Linked DNA regions of Noviherbaspirillum saxi. The protein of the gene in region 1 interacts with the protein of each later gene in a pairwise test. Links are inferred from orthologs where the notes say so. Each region holds a gene or a part of one and is shown on either strand. Other genes may lie near its edges.

Region 1 (8,795 bases):
CCTTGCAGCAATACGTAGCATACGCCGCCGGTTTTCCGGCGCAGCTGTCCCTGTTGACATTTCTAGAGGAGACTGTATGAAACTTGCGTTAGCCAGCATCGCCCTGACCACCCTGATTGCCGCGCCCCTGTCAGCACAAGCCCAATTCGCCAAACCGGAAGATGCCGTCAAATACCGGCAATCCGCATTTGCACTGATGGGCGCCCATACCGGGCGGGTCGGCGCAGTCGTCAAAGGTGAAAAACCATACAACAAGGCCGCGGTCGAAGCCGATGTCGCCGTCATGGAAATGATGTCCAAGCTGGCCTTTACCGCATTCCCCGCAGAGACTGATCTACCGAATTCAAAAGCGAAACCGGACATCTGGAAGGAACAGGACAAGTTCAAGGCTGCCGCCGAAAAAATGCAGGGAGAAATGGGCAAGCTCTCCGCTGCCGCAAAATCCGGTGACCTGAATGCGATCAAGACCGCATTCGGCGGCGTGGGCCAGTCGTGCAAGGCTTGCCATGACAATTACCGGAACAAGTAAGCAGCGGCTTTTACCTGCTTGATTGCTTGTAGAGTTAATGGGTGACATGCCCCTAAATTGACTCTTCACCCCAGTTGCCAATCAGTCCATTACAATCCCTTCCGAACCAAGCCTTCAGGAGGGATTATTCTTTAAAAGATGCCAATTCCGCCAAACGGCCGCCAGCAAATAAATTAAAACCAAATTCGGATCAAAGGGCAGGAATGAAAGCAGTACACCATGTCATCGGGATATCAGCGCTTTTGTTTGCAACGTCGATAGCCTGGGCGGCCAGCTTCGATTGTCATAAAGCGAGAACACCGTCAGAGAAATTGATTTGCTCCGACCCGAGCCTGTCGAAGCTGGATGAAGATTTGAACGCCGCATACAAACGGGCGCTCGAAAGCGGGCAAGACAAAACATTGATCAGACATTGGCAGCGCGAATGGCTGACCTCCTACAGTGTTACAAGCTGCACGACAGTGGTCTGTCTCAAGGAGGCTTTCAGCCTGCAGATCAAGCTTTTGAACCAGGTCGCGCTGCCTAACGCGGAGACGGCCACCTGGTCCGGCCGCTATGTCCGTTACTGGAACGGGAAGGAAGACCGTCATACCGCGTCGATTCTGCTGATCGGCTTGACGGGTGAACGTGTGTTTGCAACGGGGAGCGCCCTGTGGTTCGGGCCTAATGCGCATATCGGTCAAGTTCACACCGGTGAGATCGAAGGTGTCGGCAAGCTGCAAAACCAGCGTCTGTTAATGGACAGTATGGAAGACTGCAAAGCGAGCATGAAGAGAAAGGGAATTTTGCTCGTGGTGGACGAAGAGTCTGGCTGCGGCGGCTTGAACGTCACCTTTCTCGGCGAATACAGGAAAAAGTAATATTTAGGCACCGCGCGGCGGCAGACTGACCAGGTAGTACACGGCCAGCGCAGAGACGGCCACGATAAGTAATGCCAGCAAGCGCATGCCCCAGCCATCGTTGGCATGCGGCGCATCGAACTCGACGTGCTGATCCCCGGTCAGCATTGGTGTCACCAGATCCTGCTTCTTGCGGAAGTAATACACGGCGATGGCCAGCAAATGCATCGCAACCAGCAGGTAAAGCAGATTGGCGCTTACCTCCTTGTGGAACCAGGTAATCTGGTCCGACAAATCCTTGCTGATGAATTTGACCAGCGGCCCCTCGCTGGCAATATCGTCGTTCGCATACAGTCCGCTTATCGCCTGCGCCGCCACTACGCCGAGCATGGCAAACACCGACAGACTGCCGAGCGGATTATGGCCGATGTATTTCCCCTTCAGCGCGTCCTTTCCTCCGCGCAGGTAGCCGACAATGGTCGACGGCCCATGAAGGAAACTGACAAAGCGCGCATACCGGCTGCCGACCAGACCCCAGATAATGCGAAAGCCGACCAGGGCCAGCACTGCATAACCGGACCGAAAATGCCATTCCATTGCATTGCCACCGATCTGTTGGGTAATGATCGATACGAGAATCAGGATCGCCAGCATCCAGTGGAAAAGACGGACAGGCAAATCCCATACGCGTACTTTTTTCATGTGAGTCCTAAGCGGGTGTACAAAAATTTTTTGGCAAAGATGTAAGTCGCACGCGGGCTTGGCAGTGGAACGGGTGACTCCCTTTACCCGTCATTCGCGCGAAGGCGGGAATCCATACCGAAGTTGATTTAAGTGAGTCCCAAGTGACTCCCTATGGATTCCCGCCTTCGCGGGAATGACGATGGTTTGAGAGGAGAGGGTTCGATATTGTTCTTTCAAAAAATTTTCCCCATTTGCTTGGTTTAGAGCAGTTTCAGTCTGACTTGCCAGGCGAGGCCGAGGCGATTTGCCTGTGGAACAAGGCGCAAGTCGTGACATGCGCGACATGGCGAGCCACGGCAAGGAGGCCTCGGCGGCCCCTCGCAACGCCGTGCCGCGGGCAAAGCGTCCGGGGTCGACGGTACAGTCAGGCTGAAACTGCTCTAATAATGTGACGGATGTTCCGATGAATTGCCGGCGCAAACCCAAGCACTCTTAGCTTAGTTTAGCCGAAAAAAAAGCCGGCTTTCGAGCCGGCTTTTTTGAATTGCGGGGGGGCAGTTACACCACCGCGCCATCCGTTTCATCTTTTTCCTTGACCGGCTTGATCAAGTCTTCGCGTTTGACGCCGAGCCACATTGCCACCGCAGCGGCAACGAACACCGAGGAATAAATACCGAACAAGATGCCGATGGTCAGTGCGATTGCAAAATAATGCAGGGTCGCGCCGCCGAACAGCAGCATCGCCAACACCATCATCTGCGTCGATCCATGCGTGATGATGGTGCGGGAAATCGTGCTGGTGATCGCATGGTTCATCACATCGGCCGTCGTCATTTTTCCATAGCGGCGGTCACGGAAGGTTTCACGCACCCGGTCGAACACCACGACTGATTCATTGACCGAGTAACCCAGTACCGCCAGCACCGCCGCCAGCACGGTCAGCGAAAACTCCCACTGGAAGAATGCGAAGAAGCCAAGAATGATCACCACGTCATGCAAGTTCGCAATGATCGCCGCCACCGCGAATTTCCATTCGAAGCGGAATGCCAGATAGATCACGATGCCGATGATCACCATGCCCAGCGCCAGCAAGCCGTCATGCGTCAGTTCTTCGCCTACCTGCGGTCCGACGAATTCGACCCGGTGCAGATTGACGGCCGGGTCTTGCGCCTTCAGCGTCGCCATGACCCTTTCGCTTTGCTGGGCCGAGGTCACATCTTTGCGCGCCGGCAGGCGAATCATCACGTTTTGCGCGGTACCGAAGCTTTGTACCTGGGTATCGGTATAGCCAAGACCTTCGATCGATGTTCTGATTTTTTCCAGATCGGCCGGTTTGTTGTACACGACTTCAACCACCGTACCACCAGTAAATTCGATCGACAGATGCAATCCCTTGTACACCAGGAAAAATACCGCGGCGACAAAAGTGAGCGCCGAGATGACGTTGAAGATCAACGCATGGCGCATGAAGGGAATATCCTTGTGAATCCGGAACAACTCCATTACTTATCTTCCTTTCGCAGGTGTCCTGCTGACGGCGGCGGCTGGTTTGCCCCGCCCTCTTCAATGCATATGCCCGGGCCAACCGCCAGCGGCCGGCCCGGAGATGGATCAGGTATTCGGCTTCCAGACTTGGCCGATAGACACGCCCGACAGTTTCTTCTTGCGGCCATACCAGAGGTTGGCCACGCCGCGCGAGACGAACACCGCCGAGAAAATCGAGGTCAGGATGCCGATGCAATGCACGACCGCAAAGCCGCGGATCGCGCCCGAGCCAAAGATCAGCAGTGCCAAGCCGGCGATCATCGTGGTCACGTTGGAGTCGAGAATAGTGGCCCATGCGCGATCGAAACCGGCCGCAATCGCTGCCTGCGGCGAATTGCCGTTACGCAGTTCTTCCCGGATACGTTCATTGATCAGCACGTTGGCATCGATCGCCATACCAAGGGTAAAGGCAATCGCCGCCATGCCCGGCAAGGTCAGCGTGGCCTGCAGGGTCGACAGCACTGCGATCAGCAGCATCAGGTTAACCGCCAGCGCAAACACGCTGAAGAAGCCGAACAGGTGGTAATAGATCATCATGAAGATGGCGATCGCCGCGAAACCGTACAGGGTCGAGTTGAAACCCTTCTGGATGTTCTCGGCACCCAACTGCGGACCGATCGTGCTTTCTTCGATGATTTCCATTGGCGCTGCAAGCGAACCGGCGCGCAACAGCAGTGCCAGGTCATTGGCCGCGTCGGCGGAACCCATGCCGGTGATCTGGAAGCGGGAGCCGAGTTCATCGCGGATCGTCGCCACCGTCAGTACTTCACCCTTGTTCTTTTCAAACAGGACGATAGCCATGGACTTGCCGATCTTGCTGCGCGTCGCTTCGCGCATGCGTCGGCCGCCGTCGCCGTTCAAGTCGATACTGACAGCGGGCTGCTGGTTCTGGTCGAAGCTGGCGCCGGCGCTGGAAATGTAGTCGCCGGTGATGACAGGATCCTTGTACAGCACGACGGGTGCACCCTTGCCGATCTTGAACAGTTCGGAACCGAAAGGTATGGCAGCGGTTTCTTCAGTGCCGCGCATTACGCTTTCATCGACCATCCGCACTTCCAGCGTCGCGGTACGGCCGATGATGTCTTTTGCACGGGACACATCCTGCACGCCCGGCAATTGCACGACGATGCGGTCGGCGCCCTGGCGCTGGATCACCGGTTCCGCGACACCCAGCTCATTGACGCGCTTGGACAGCGTGCTGATATTTTGCTGGACTGCTTCTTCGGTGGTGCGCTTGAGCGCTTCGGGACGGAAAGTGCCGATCAGTTTCAGGTCGGCGCCATCGGCCGCATCCTGCAATGCCAGTTCCGACAATTGCGACACGAGCACTTCGCGCGCCCTGTCGCGGGTTTCGGCATCGCGGAACAGCACCACGATCTGGTCGCCGTTACGGCTGATGCCCGCATGCCGCACATTCTTGTCGCGCAACATGCTGCGCACGCTGGTTTGCAAACCTTGCAGGCGCTTGTTGATCACGGCCTTGGTATCGACCTGCATCAGGAAGTGCACACCGCCGCGTAAGTCGAGGCCGAGGTACATCGGCATCGCACGCAGGCTTTGCAGCCATTGCGGGGTATTGGGCAACAGGTTGAAAGCGACGATATAGGTCGGGTCGTTAGGATCGGTGTTGAGCTCCTTTTCCAGCAGGGACTTGGCGCGGAACTGCGTATCGGTATCGACGAAGCGCGCGCGCACCGAACCCTGGTTGCCGCTGAGGTCGAACAGCACGCTTTCGGGCGCCATGCCGGCCTTGCTCAATGCATCGGCTACCCGGGTCATCGTGGCCTGGTCGACCTTGACGGTGGCTTTCGCGCTGCTGACCTGGACGGCCGGCGATTCGCCGAAGAAGTTGGGCACCGAGTACAACACGCCGAACAACAGCGCGATCACGATGAGGATGTATTTCCAGAGGGGATAGCGATTCATAGCTTTCAACGTTACATGTTGAACGGGCCTGCGGACCCGTGGGAAGCGCCTGCTTGTCGAGCGAAAGAGGCGCTTGCCGGTCCGTTGTTACAGCGCCTTGATTGTGCCCTTGGGCAACAGCGTAGCAACAGCGGCTTTTTGCACGAGGATTTCGGTGCCGTTGGCGACTTCCAGCGTGACATAGGCATCGGTCACCTTGGAGACTTTGCCCAGCATGCCGCCGGCTGTGATGACTTCATCGCCCTTGGCTAGGGCTTCCATCATGGCTTTTTGCTCTTTCTGACGTTTCATTTGCGGACGAATCATCAGGAAGTACAGCACTACAAACATCAGAATGATGGGCAGGAAGCTCATCAGGCTGCTTTCGGCACCTGTGGTGGCGGCTTGTGCGTAGGCGTTGGATATGAACACGTTTTTGCTCCAGATTGTAATGGTGATCAACCCGGCATTCTAGCACCCGTCGCGGCGTTTCTTGGTGCCGCCGGAAAAGAGTCCGGGCAGCAGGAATGACAAGCGCTTGCAGCAATAACAGCAATAACTATACGCCGCGCGCCCGGTCTGCATGGAATTGCACCACGAAAGCCTGGAAGCGGTCGGCATCAATAGCGGCACGCATTTCCCGCATCAGTTGCAGGTAATAGTGCAGGTTGTGGATGGTATTGAGACGCGCGCCCAGAATCTCGCCGGCGCGATGCAAATGAAAAAGGTAGGCACGTGAAAAGTTGCGGCATGCATAACATTCGCAGCTTTCATCCAGCGGTTTTTCATCATCTTTATAGCGGGAATTCTTGATCTTCAAGTCGCCGAAACGCGTAAACAGCCAACCGTTGCGCGCATTGCGCGTCGGCATCACGCAGTCGAACATGTCGACGCCGTTGGCAACGCCGGCCACCAGGTCTTCCGGCGTGCCGACGCCCATCAGGTAATGCGGCTTGTCGGCCGGCAGGCGCGGACCCACATGTTCCAGCACGCGCATCATGTCTTCCTTGGGCTCGCCGACCGAGAGGCCGCCGATCGCAATGCCGTTGAAACCTACCTCTTCCAATCCGGCCAGCGATTCGTCGCGCAAATGTTCGAACATGCCGCCCTGGACGATGCCGAACAGCGCATTCGGGTTCTCGCCCTTGTCGAATTCATCACGCGAACGCTTGGCCCAGCGCAGCGACATGCGCATCGATGTCGCGGCTTCCTTTTCGGTGGCCGGGCGGCCATCGATTTCGTAGGGCGTGCATTCGTCAAACTGCATCACGATGTCGGAATTGAGGGCGCGCTGGATCTGCATCGAGATTTCCGGCGACAGGAACAGCCGGTCGCCATTGATCGGCGATGCGAACTTCACACCCTCTTCGGTGATCTTGCGCATCGCACCCAGCGAAAACACCTGAAAACCGCCGGAATCGGTCAGGATAGGCTTGGTCCAGCCGATGAAGCGATGCAGACCGTCGAACTTGTTGACCACATCCAGCCCAGGGCGCAGCCACAGGTGGAAGGTATTGCCGAGAATGATTTGCGCATCGATATCGTTCAGTTCCAGTGGCGACATCGCCTTGACCGAGCCATAGGTGCCGACCGGCATGAAAATCGGGGTTTCGACCACGCCATGATTGAGCGTCAGACGGCCGCGACGGGCCTTGCCGTCGGTTTTGATGAGTTTGAAGTTCATTTCAGAGTCTTGTCAGTAGCATGGCATCGCCATAGCTGAAAAAGCGGTAACGCTGCGCAATCGCATGCGCATAGGCGTCGCGAATGCGTTGGTAGCCGGCGAATGCGGACACCAGCATCAGCAACGTGGATTTGGGAAGATGGAAATTGGTCACCAGTCGATCCACGGTCTTGAACACGTAACCGGGTGTGATGAAAAGCGCGGTATCGGCGCTGCCGGCCTGCAGTTCGCCCGACTGCGACGCCGATTCCAGCGCGCGCATGCTGGTGGTGCCGACGGCCACGATGTCGCGTCCTGCCGCCTTCGTCGCGCGCACCGCCTCGACAGTCTCGGCGGGGATCGTGTACCACTCGCTATGCATTTTGTGTTCGGCCAGGTTTTCGGTGCGCACCGGCTGGAAAGTGCCGGCGCCCACATGCAGCGTCACGAACGCAAAGCGCACGCCCTTGTCGCGCAACCGGTCCAGCAAGCCCTGATCGAAATGCAAACCGGCGGTCGGCGCGGCGACCGCGCCCGGCTCCTTCGCATAGACCGTTTGATAACGCTGCTCGTCGAATTCATCGGCTGCATGCTCGATATACGGCGGCAGCGGCAGCCGGCCATGCGCTTCGATCAGGTCGAACACGTCGGCCGGGAAGGTCAGCGTGAAGAACTCGCCGGCCCGTTCGCCGACCGTGACATCGAAGGCATCGGCCAGGCGGATCCGGCTGCCGGCCTGCGGCGACTTGGACGCCCGCACCTGTGCATGCACGGTCCGGTTGTCGAGCACCCGCTCGACCAGTACCTCGACCTTGCCGCCGGTTTCCTTGATGCCGAAAAACCGCGCCTTCAGCACGCGGGTATTGTTAAACACCAGCAGGTCGCCCGGCGTGAGCAGGTCGACAATATCGGCGAAGGCGCGGTCGCGCAGCTGTTCGCCATCGACATGCAGCAGCCGCGATGCGCTACGCTCGGGCAGTGGCAATTGTGCAATCAATTCTTGCGGCAGGTCGAAATCAAAATCGGAAAGGGAATACATGCTTCAGGATCGCATAGAAAGTTGCCGCTGCGGGCGCTGCATGGCAATAGTGGCTATTGGAGCCGTCGGCCGGCGCCATTCTTAACAAGATTGCCATACAATGACAGGCGCGCTTTCAAGCGCGCGACCCGCCCGTTACGGCGAACAAAACCCGCTATTTTACCGCCTTGCCGCCCGATTTACGTATGCCCGTTTCCAAGAGCAAGCCCGCCACGACTGCCAAACCGAAAACCAAAGCCACGCTGGAAAGCAAGCTGGCCAAGCTCGGCTTGCGAAACGACATGGACCTGGTGCTGCATCTGCCGATGCGCTACGAAGACGAAACCCGGATCACGCCCATCCAGCAAGCCGGTTTCATGGGCGGCAATGTGGCCCAGGTGGAAGGCGTGGTCACCGAATGCGACATCCAGTATCGTCCGCGCCGCCAGCTGGTCGTGACGATCGCCGACGACAGCGGTCAGCTGGTGATGCGCTTTCTCAATTTTTATGGCAGCCAGGTCAAGCAGCTGGCCGTCGGCACCCGGGTACGCGCGCGCGGCGAAGTCCGGCACGGATTCTTCGGCGCGGAAGTGGTGCACCCGACCTACAAGG
Region 2 (8,820 bases), 880 kb from region 1 along the record:
ATGCCGTTCGCTTAACCTCACTAAGGAGCTACTATGCCTAGAGTAAAACGTGGGGTTACCGCACGGGCCCGTCACAAGAAAGTCCTCGACCAAGCCAAGGGTTACCGCGGCCGTCGCAGTACCGTATTCCGTATCGCCAAGCAGGCGGTCATGCGCGCAGGTCAGTATGCCTACCGCGATCGCCGCAACAAGAAGCGCGTATTCCGCGCACTGTGGATCACCCGTATCAACGCGGCATCGCGTGAGCATGGCGTCACCTACAGCGTATTCATGAACGGTCTCAAGAAAGCCAATATCGAACTCGACCGCAAGGTCCTGGCAGATATGGCAGTGATGGACAAGCCGGCGTTTGCCGCGATTGTCAACCAGGTAAAGGCCAACATCGCTGCTTGAACGTTGTGAGCGCAGGCATCGCCCAGTCGGCGATGTCGCATAGAAGCGGGGCAAAGGTCATCACCTGTGCCCCGTTTTTTTTGAATCGCCGCTATCAGTTTTGCATCAATGATGATGCATTACCGTTAACCGATTGATTGACACAGGCAAAAAAGCCGCATGAATTCCCTAGAACAAATTGTCGCCCAGGCGCAAACGGATTTCGCCGCTGCCCAAGATGCAGCCGCGCTGGAAAATGCAAAAGCCAAGTACCTTGGCAAGACAGGCCAAATCACCGAGCAAATGAAAGGCCTGGGCAAGCTGGCGCCGGAAGAGCGCAAGGCGCAGGGCGCAGTCATCAATGCCGCCAAGGAAAAGATTGAAGCTGCACTGACCGCATGCCGCGATGCACTCGCGAATGCCCAGATGCAGGCACGCCTGAATGCCGAGGCGATCGATGTAACGCTGCCGGGCCGCGGTCGCGGCAAGGGAGGCATTCATCCGGTCATGCGCAGTTGGGAGCGCATTGAAGAAATCTTTGGCTCGATCGGATTCGATGTCGCCGACGGACCGGAAATCGAAACCGACTGGACCAATTTCACCGCGCTCAATAGCCCGGAAAACCATCCCGCGCGTTCGATGCAGGATACTTTCTACATCGATGGCAAGGATACGCAAGGCAAGCCCTTGCTGCTGCGCACGCATACCAGCCCGATGCAGGTCCGTTATGCGCGCATGAACAAGCCGCCGATCAAGGTCATCGCGCCGGGCCGCACTTATCGCGTCGACAGCGATGCTACGCACTCGCCGATGTTCCATCAGGTCGAAGGCTTGTGGATCGCGGAAGACATCAGCTTCGCCGATCTCAAGGGCGTCTATCTCAACTTCGTCAAGGCGTTCTTTGAAACCGACGATCTGCAGGTACGCTTCCGGCCTTCCTATTTTCCCTTCACCGAACCGTCGGCCGAGATCGACATCGCCTTCGGCAGCGGACCCTTGAAGGGACGCTGGCTCGAAGTATCCGGCGCTGGCCAGGTGCATCCGAGCGTGGTGCGCAACATGGGACTCGATCCGGACAAGTACATCGGCTTTGCGTTCGGCTCCGGCCTTGAGCGCTTGACGATGCTGCGTTACGGGATCAACGACTTGCGCCTGTTCTATGAAGGCGATCTGCGTTTCCTGAAGCAGTTCAACTGACACCAAGCACACTGTTCCACTCCCGGATGACCCGGGAGAGTTCATCGGCAGCCGCGTTATCGAACATCGCAGTATGCTGTCCCTGAACCTTCCATCGCATGGAGGGGAGCACGAATACCGTATTTCAGAATATCTGAAGGCTTACTATGCAATTCTCCGAAAGCTGGCTCCGTACCCTCGTTGATCCGAAGATGACATCGGATGCGCTGTCGCATCTTTTGACGATGTCCGGTCTTGAAGTAGAAGAAGTCGAGCCCGTCGCGCCGCCGTTTTCCAATGTGGTCGTGGCCAAGGTCGTGGAAGTGGCCAAGCATCCCAACGCGGATCGCCTGAATGTCTGCCAGGTCGATGCCGGTACTGGCACGCTGTTCAACATCGTATGTGGCGCATCTAACGTGCGGCCCGGTCTGAAAGTAGCCTGTGCGATGGCCGGCGCGAAGCTGCCGCCCGGAGAAGACGGCAAGTCGTTTGAAATCAAGATCGGTCAACTGCGCGGCGTCGAATCGCAAGGCATGCTGTGTTCCGCGCGCGAACTCAAGCTGTCGGAAGAAAGTGCAGGCCTGCTCGAATTGCCGGACGATGCGCCGGTGGGCCAGAATTTCCGCGACTACTACCAGCTCAACGATCTGAAATTCACGATCAAGCTTACGCCGAACAAGGCCGACTGCTTGTCGGTATTGGGTGTTGCCCGCGAAGTATCCGCGTTGACCGGCGTACCCTTGAGAGCGCCGGCCTACAAGACCATTCCCGTTACGACCGATGAAAAGCTGCCGGTCAAGGTATCCGCTCCCGATCTGTGCGGGCGTTTCAGCGGTCGCGTCATCCGCGGCCTGAACGCGCGTGCGCAGACGCCGGACTGGATGAAGCGCCGCCTGGAACGTAGCGGTCAGCGGCCGATTTCTGCGCTGGTGGATATTTCCAATTACGTCATGCTGGAACTTGGACGGCCAAGCCATGTATTCGACCTTCATAAGATCCATGGCGGCCTGGACATTCGCTGGGGCAAGCCTGGCGAATCGCTGAAACTGTTGAATGGCAATACCGTCGAGGTCGATGGCTGGGTCGGCGTCATCGCCGCCGACAAGGAAATCGAATCGCTCGCCGGCATCATGGGCGGCGATTCCACAGCGGTGACGCTCGATACGCAGGATATCTACCTTGAAGCAGCGTTCTGGTGGCCGCAGGCGATCCAGGGGCGTGCTCGTCGTTACAACTTCTCGACCGATGCCGCGCATCGCTTTGAACGGGGTGTCGACTATGCCACCACGGTCGAAGATATTGAACGCCTCACCTCGCTGATCGTGGAAATCTGCGGCGGCAAGGAAACGCTTGTCGGTCCGGTCGACGATCACGTCGTCAACCTGCCAGAGCGCAAGCCGGTGACGCTGCGCACCGCGCGCGCGGTAAAGGTGATTGGCGTTCCCCTCGACGATGCCCAGATCGCGGATATCTTTACGCGCCTCAAGCTGGAATTCACACAGGAACCGGGCGCCTTTATCGTGACCCCGCCTTCCTACCGTTTCGATATCGAGATCGAAGAAGACCTGATCGAGGAAATCGCGCGCGTCTACGGCTTCGAGAATATTCCCGCCGTGGCGCCTGTCGCCGCGAACACGATGCGTATCGATCCGGAAAATCGCCGTTCGTTGTTTACGATCCGCCGTCAGCTGGCCGATGCCGACTATCAGGAAGTAGTGAATTTCAGCTTTGTGGAAGAAGGCTGGGAAGCGGACTTCGCGGCGAATGCCAGCCTGATCAAACTCTTGAACCCGATTGCCAGCCAGTTGAGCGTCATGCGTTCTTCCCTGGTCGGAAGCCTGGTCGCCAATGTGCGCTATAACCTGAATCGCAAGCTGAACCGCGTGCGCGTGTTCGAGATCGGCGCGGTATATCTGCGGGCTGATACCGAACGGGACGGCCCGTTGTCGGTGGCCGGCTACCATCAACCAAAGCGGATTGCTGCCATCGCTTACGGCCCTGCGGCGGAAGAGCAGTGGGGAATGCCCACGCGTAACGTCGACTACTTCGATGTCAAAGGCGATCTGGAAGCCTTGTTTGCACCGAAGACACTGACATTTGCGAAAACCGAACATCCGGCACTGCATCCAGGCCGCTCTGCGCAGGTATTGCTCGATAGCGCGCCAATCGGCTTCATTGGCGAGTTGCATCCGCGTTGGCAACAAAAATATGACTTGCCGCTTGCGCCGGTTGTGTTTGAAGTCGATGCAGACGTCTTGCAGTCGCGCACAATCCCGGTTTACCAGGAAATATCCAAGTTTCCTGCGGTGACCCGTGATATCGCCGTCGTGGTAAAGCAATCGGTTCCGGCGCAATCCCTGATCGATACTTTCCTTGCCGAACGGAAAGCTACGAACGCATGTGCTATCATGCAAGCCATTGTTTTATTTGATGAATATCGCGGCAAGGGCTTGGAAAATGACGAAAAAAGTCTTGCTTTCCGATTCACCTTGCAAGATACTCAGACTACCCTGCAAGATGACAAAGTCGATGCTGCAATGGCAGCTTTTATCGCCGCTGTCGACAAGATGCATGGCGCACGCCTGCGCACATGAGCGGGTTTGAACTTAGCAGGGCAGGGACGACAACTACTATGAATGACGTGAACTCAGCCGAATTTCAATCCGTCTTGGCAGCTGATCTCGATCGCGCAGTGCAGGAAGCCAAGGCGCGTACCCAGGCTGAAAATGAGTTGCCGACGCTGACCAAGGCCGAGCTCGCCGAACTGTTGTTCGAACAGGTCGGCCTCAACAAGCGCGAGGCCAAGGATATGGTCGAAACCTTTTTCGACGAAATCCGCAATGCGCTCGAGCGTGGGGAGGCCGTCAAGCTCTCCGGCTTTGGAAATTTTCAGTTGCGCGACAAGCCGCAACGGCCTGGCCGCAATCCCAAGACCGGCGAAGAAATTCCGATCACCGCGCGCCGGGTCGTCACCTTCCACGCAAGCCAGAAGCTGAAGGGCATGGTGGAAGATGTGAGCCACAAGCCGCTGGCACGCGTAGCCTGAATCATTCAATTACCTGACCCATGAACGACCGCGCGAACAAGTCCGATGCCGTGGTATTGCCGCCGATTCCGGCAAAGCGTTACTTCACCATTGGCGAAGTCAGCGAGCTCTGTGGCGTCAAACCGCATGTGCTGCGTTATTGGGAGCAGGAATTCACGCAACTCAAACCGGTGAAGCGGCGCGGTAACCGCCGCTATTATCAGCATCATGAAGTCTTGCTGATCCGCCGCATCCGTGAACTGCTGTATGAACAAGGCTTCACCATCAGCGGTGCGCGCAACAAGCTCGATACGCGCATGAGCAACAGTGCTGCTGCCACAAACGGCGACAGTACAATGGAAGAAGACTTGACCGCCGGTTTGCCGCCGCTGGAGATCAATACCGTCAGCCTGCGTCACGAACTGTCCGAAATCCTTGCGCTGCTGAAGCGTCGATAAGAAGCAGGATAGCGCTGCTGCGCCGCCACATTTGTGTCAATAAGAAAGAGCCGCATCCGCGGCTCTTCTCGTTTTTGGCTCTGCTGCAATGCGATTTATCCTCGTTGCGGCGACCGCAGGCCACTCCATATTCCTAGAGCAGTTTCACCCTGACTTGCCAGTCGACGCCGAGGCGATTTGCTCGTGGAACAAGGCGCGGCGACGCGACATGGCGAGCCATGGCAAGGAGTCGCAACGCCGTGCCGCGGGCAAAGCGTCCGGCATCGGCGGTACAGTCAGGGTGAAACTGCTCTATTGCACACCTAGTAGAACTGCGTAGTCTCAAGCGCTCGTGATGTATCTATAATCAGGTACGCGCCTGTACCAGTGCTGCGCCTGGCTGTGGGCTGCAATGCCGTAGTCCCTATGGTTCATGGATGGAGATGAAATGAAAACGTCTGTCGCTGCTTCCTGGGACGTTGACAGTATCCTGCGGGTCGGTATGGAGTCGCTGCTCGATCTGTTCGACGATTCCTGCGAAGGTACGATGGCGGTCGATGATCACGGCCGTATCGCATGGATCAACGACAAGTACGCCGCCTTTCTCGGACTGAAGAGTCCCGAATCCGCGTTGGGCAAGCCGGTAGAGGAAGTCATCCCCAACAGCCGCATGCGCGAAGTCGTCACCACCGGCAAGCCGATTCTGCTCGACATCATGATGATCCGCGACCAGCCTTTGGTCGTCATGCGCATTCCGCTCAAGGATGATTCCGGCAAGGTCGTCGGGGCACTTGGCTTCGCGCTGTACGATCGCCTGCAGCGCCTCAAGCCATTGGTCTCGAAGTTTTCCGAACTGCAGTGGGCGCTGGCCAATACGCAAAAGGAACTGGCGCAGCTGCGTCACACCAAGTATTCGATATCCAGTTTCGTCGGTGTCAGCCCGGTCTCGCTCGAACTCAAGCATCGGGCGCGCCGCGCCGCGCAACTGGATACCACGGTCCTGCTGCTCGGCGAAACGGGCACCGGCAAGGAATTGCTGGCGCATGGCATCCATGCGGCTTCAGGTCGTGCTGGCAAGCCCTTCGTCGGCATCAATATCGCTGCCGTACCCGAAACGCTGCTGGAAGCGGAGTTCTTCGGCGTATCCCCCGGCGCGTACACCGGCGCCGACCGCAAGGGGCGCGAAGGTAAATTCAAGATCGCCGACGGCGGCACGCTCTTCCTCGATGAAGTAGGAGACATGCCCCTGCAGGTACAGGCCAAGCTGCTGCGCGTGCTGCAGGAGCAGGAAATCGAACCGCTGGGATCGAACACCATCACCAAGGTCGATGTGCGTGTGATCGCCGCGACCAGTCACGATCTCAAGCAACTGGTTGCCGACGGCAAGTTCCGTTCGGACCTCTATTACCGGCTCAATGTATTGCCTATCGTGCTGCCGCCATTGCGTGAACGGGTCGCGGACCTGGATGCCTTGTGCGAACACTTGCTGGAACAGATCGCGACCCGTACCGGCATGCCGCAACGCGAACTCACTCCAGGTGCGCGCGCCTTCCTGGCTTCCTACCACTGGCCTGGCAATGTCCGCGAATTGCGCAACGCTTTGGAACAAGCCGGCATGCTGACCGACAGCATTGCGCTGTCCGAAGACGACTTTGCTTCCATTCTGACCGTGGAAAGCGCATTGCCCATCCCGCCGTCCGAAGCCGCGCAGGTGCCGCTCACAGAAATCCGGCCGCTTGCCGAGACGGTCGCGGAAGTGGAACGCAACCTGATCAGATCCGCACTGGAAAGCACAGGTCGGAATAAGGCGCTGACAGCGCGTATGCTGGGCATTTCACGCGCCACTCTTTATCAAAAGATTGAGGATTATCAGCTTCTGTCTGATTAACGGACAGCTGTCCGGAAAGTAGACACAAGATAAATCTCCTTATTATTCAAAGACATAACAAGATATAACTTAAATGTGTCTAAAGTCCGTACACATTCCCATCCCAAACTGAATGATTCTAAGCGCGTAAATTCGATTCATATAAGAAATTTCATTAAAAATCAAAAGCTTATGTGCCATGGCATGACATTTGCCATATAGCCTTCAACGCCGGTGAAGCGGCCCAATAAAAACACGCAACGCTTCATCATTTTCGACGCTGCTATGGAGGCACAGTGCGACTCATTAACAAGGTAGCCCTGGTAACAGGTGCAAGCAGGGGCATAGGCAAGGCCACCGCTCTGAAGTTTGCGAAAGAAGGGGCGAAAGTCGTGGTCTGCGATCTTGACGACGACGTTGCCGAGACAGTCGCGCAAATTCGCCTGCAGGGCGGTTCCGCCATCGGATTCACGGTCGACGTGACAAAGGCGGAGAGTATCGAAGCGATGGTGGGCGGGGCGCTCGCGACTTATGGACATATCGACGTGCTGGTCAACAATGCCGGCATCGTGGCCGACGCCCAGCTCAAGAAGATGACCGACGAGCAGTTCGACAAGGTCATCGATGTCAATCTCAAGGGCACCTACAACTGCACCAAGGCCGTGGTCGACGCGATGATAGAGCGCAAGGGCGGGGTCGTACTGAATGCATCTTCCATCGTCGGCATCTACGGTAATTTCGGCCAGACCAATTATGCGGCCAGCAAATTCGGTGTGATCGGCATGGCCAAGACCTGGGCGCGCGAATTGGGCAAGCACAATATCCGCGTCAATGCGGTTTGTCCCGGCTTCATAGAAACGACGATCCTCAAATCCATGCCGGAAAAAGTCATTCGTGCATTGGAAGAACGTGTTCCGCTCGGTCGCCTCGGCAAGCCTGAAGAAATCGCCAATACCTTCGCCTTCCTGGCATCGGATGAAGCGAGTTATATCAATGGCGCCGTCATCGAAGTGTGCGGCGGGATGACGTTGTAAAAACAGGCCGGCATCGTATGTGCCGCAAGGAGAAACAGAGCAGGCAGATAGCAAGAGCAGCAAACGTAGTGGCAGCAGATGCGCAGTACCGTGTTCCAGATAAAAAACAATGAACCTTCGGCCTCGAGCAATTAGGTCGGAATAATTTCAAGGAGAGAGACACATGGCAATACGCACCAGATTCAGTGTTAGCTCGGTCGTCGCGGCCGGCATCCTCGCAGGATGCGGCGGTTCCGATGCCCCGCCGGAAGACCTCAACGTCAAACCGTCCTACCTGGGCACGGTACAGAAGGCCACCTACGACGGCGTGAGCAATGACCTGCTGACCGCCGGCCTCGGCAAGACCGGTATTCAAGGCGCTGCGCCGACCTATGTCGATCCGGCCAATCCGACGATTCCGGAGTTGCGCCGCAATGCGATACACGCGAACTACCGCGCCCTGATCGATCCCAGCGTCAATGGCGGTTACGGCACGCTGTATGGCCCCAACGTCGACAACGCAGGAAACGCCACCCTCGGCGAAGGCAAGATCGCCGGCGACGAATACATCGCCTATGCGGATGACGGTACCGGCCAGATCAATGTGACGCTGATGGTGCAGATCCCCGCTGCGTTCGACAAGGCCAATCCCTGCATCGTAACCGCGACGTCTTCCGGTTCGCGCGGCGTGTATGGCGCGATCGGCACCGCAGGCGACTGGGGCCTCAAGCAGAAATGCGCCGTGGCCTATAGCGACAAGGGCAGCGGCATGGGCTTCCATAACCTGCAATCCGACAGGGTCAACCTGATCAATGGAGAACGCGCCAGTGCAGCGGCAGCTGGCAAGATGTCCCACTTCACCGCAAATCTGACCGCGGCCGAGCTGTCGGCGTTCAATGCCGCCACACCCAATCGTTTTGCGATCAAGCA

What was found.
Region 2: the proteins of secD (region 1) and pheT interact in binary tests that used the Escherichia coli proteins (3 or more experiments, as listed by UniProt). The link is inferred for Noviherbaspirillum saxi from one-to-one orthologs.

Annotation. Positions count from the first base shown.
Region 1 is NZ_QYUO01000001.1:2,992,953-3,001,747, forward strand. The notes cover bases 3,094-6,082. They hold secD (protein translocase subunit SecD), read right to left. Parts: upstream 5,524-6,082; coding sequence 3,664-5,523; downstream 3,094-3,663. Other genes in these bases: secF (protein translocase subunit SecF), read right to left, coding at 3,094-3,555; yajC (preprotein translocase subunit YajC), read right to left, coding at 5,611-5,877; tgt (tRNA guanosine(34) transglycosylase Tgt), read right to left, coding at 6,062-6,082. Outside these bases: D3871_RS14115 (MarR family winged helix-turn-helix transcriptional regulator), read left to right, coding at 1-18; D3871_RS14120 (c-type cytochrome), read left to right, coding at 77-529; D3871_RS14125 (lysozyme inhibitor LprI family protein), read left to right, coding at 733-1,389; D3871_RS14130 (cytochrome b/b6 domain-containing protein), read right to left, coding at 1,393-2,070; more of secF, read right to left, coding at 2,611-3,093; more of tgt, read right to left, coding at 6,083-7,186; tRNA preQ1(34) S-adenosylmethionine ribosyltransferase-isomerase QueA, read right to left, coding at 7,188-8,204; ATP-dependent DNA helicase RecG, read left to right, coding at 8,390-8,795. UniProt on the Escherichia coli protein: Part of the Sec protein translocase complex. Interacts with the SecYEG preprotein conducting channel. SecDF uses the proton motive force (PMF) to complete protein translocation after the ATP-dependent function of SecA.
Region 2 is NZ_QYUO01000001.1:2,113,111-2,121,930, reverse strand. The notes cover bases 1,415-4,428. They hold pheT (phenylalanine--tRNA ligase subunit beta), read left to right. Parts: upstream 1,415-1,715; coding sequence 1,716-4,142; downstream 4,143-4,428. Other genes in these bases: D3871_RS09855 (integration host factor subunit alpha), read left to right, coding at 4,181-4,428; pheS (phenylalanine--tRNA ligase subunit alpha), read left to right, coding at 1,415-1,569. In the rest of the region: rpmI (50S ribosomal protein L35), read left to right, coding at 1-15; rplT (50S ribosomal protein L20), read left to right, coding at 34-393; more of pheS, read left to right, coding at 553-1,414; more of D3871_RS09855, read left to right, coding at 4,429-4,594; D3871_RS09850 (MerR family transcriptional regulator), read left to right, coding at 4,615-5,031; D3871_RS09845 (sigma-54 interaction domain-containing protein), read left to right, coding at 5,459-6,898; fabG (3-oxoacyl-[acyl-carrier-protein] reductase), read left to right, coding at 7,174-7,911; D3871_RS09835 (D-(-)-3-hydroxybutyrate oligomer hydrolase), read left to right, coding at 8,075-8,820.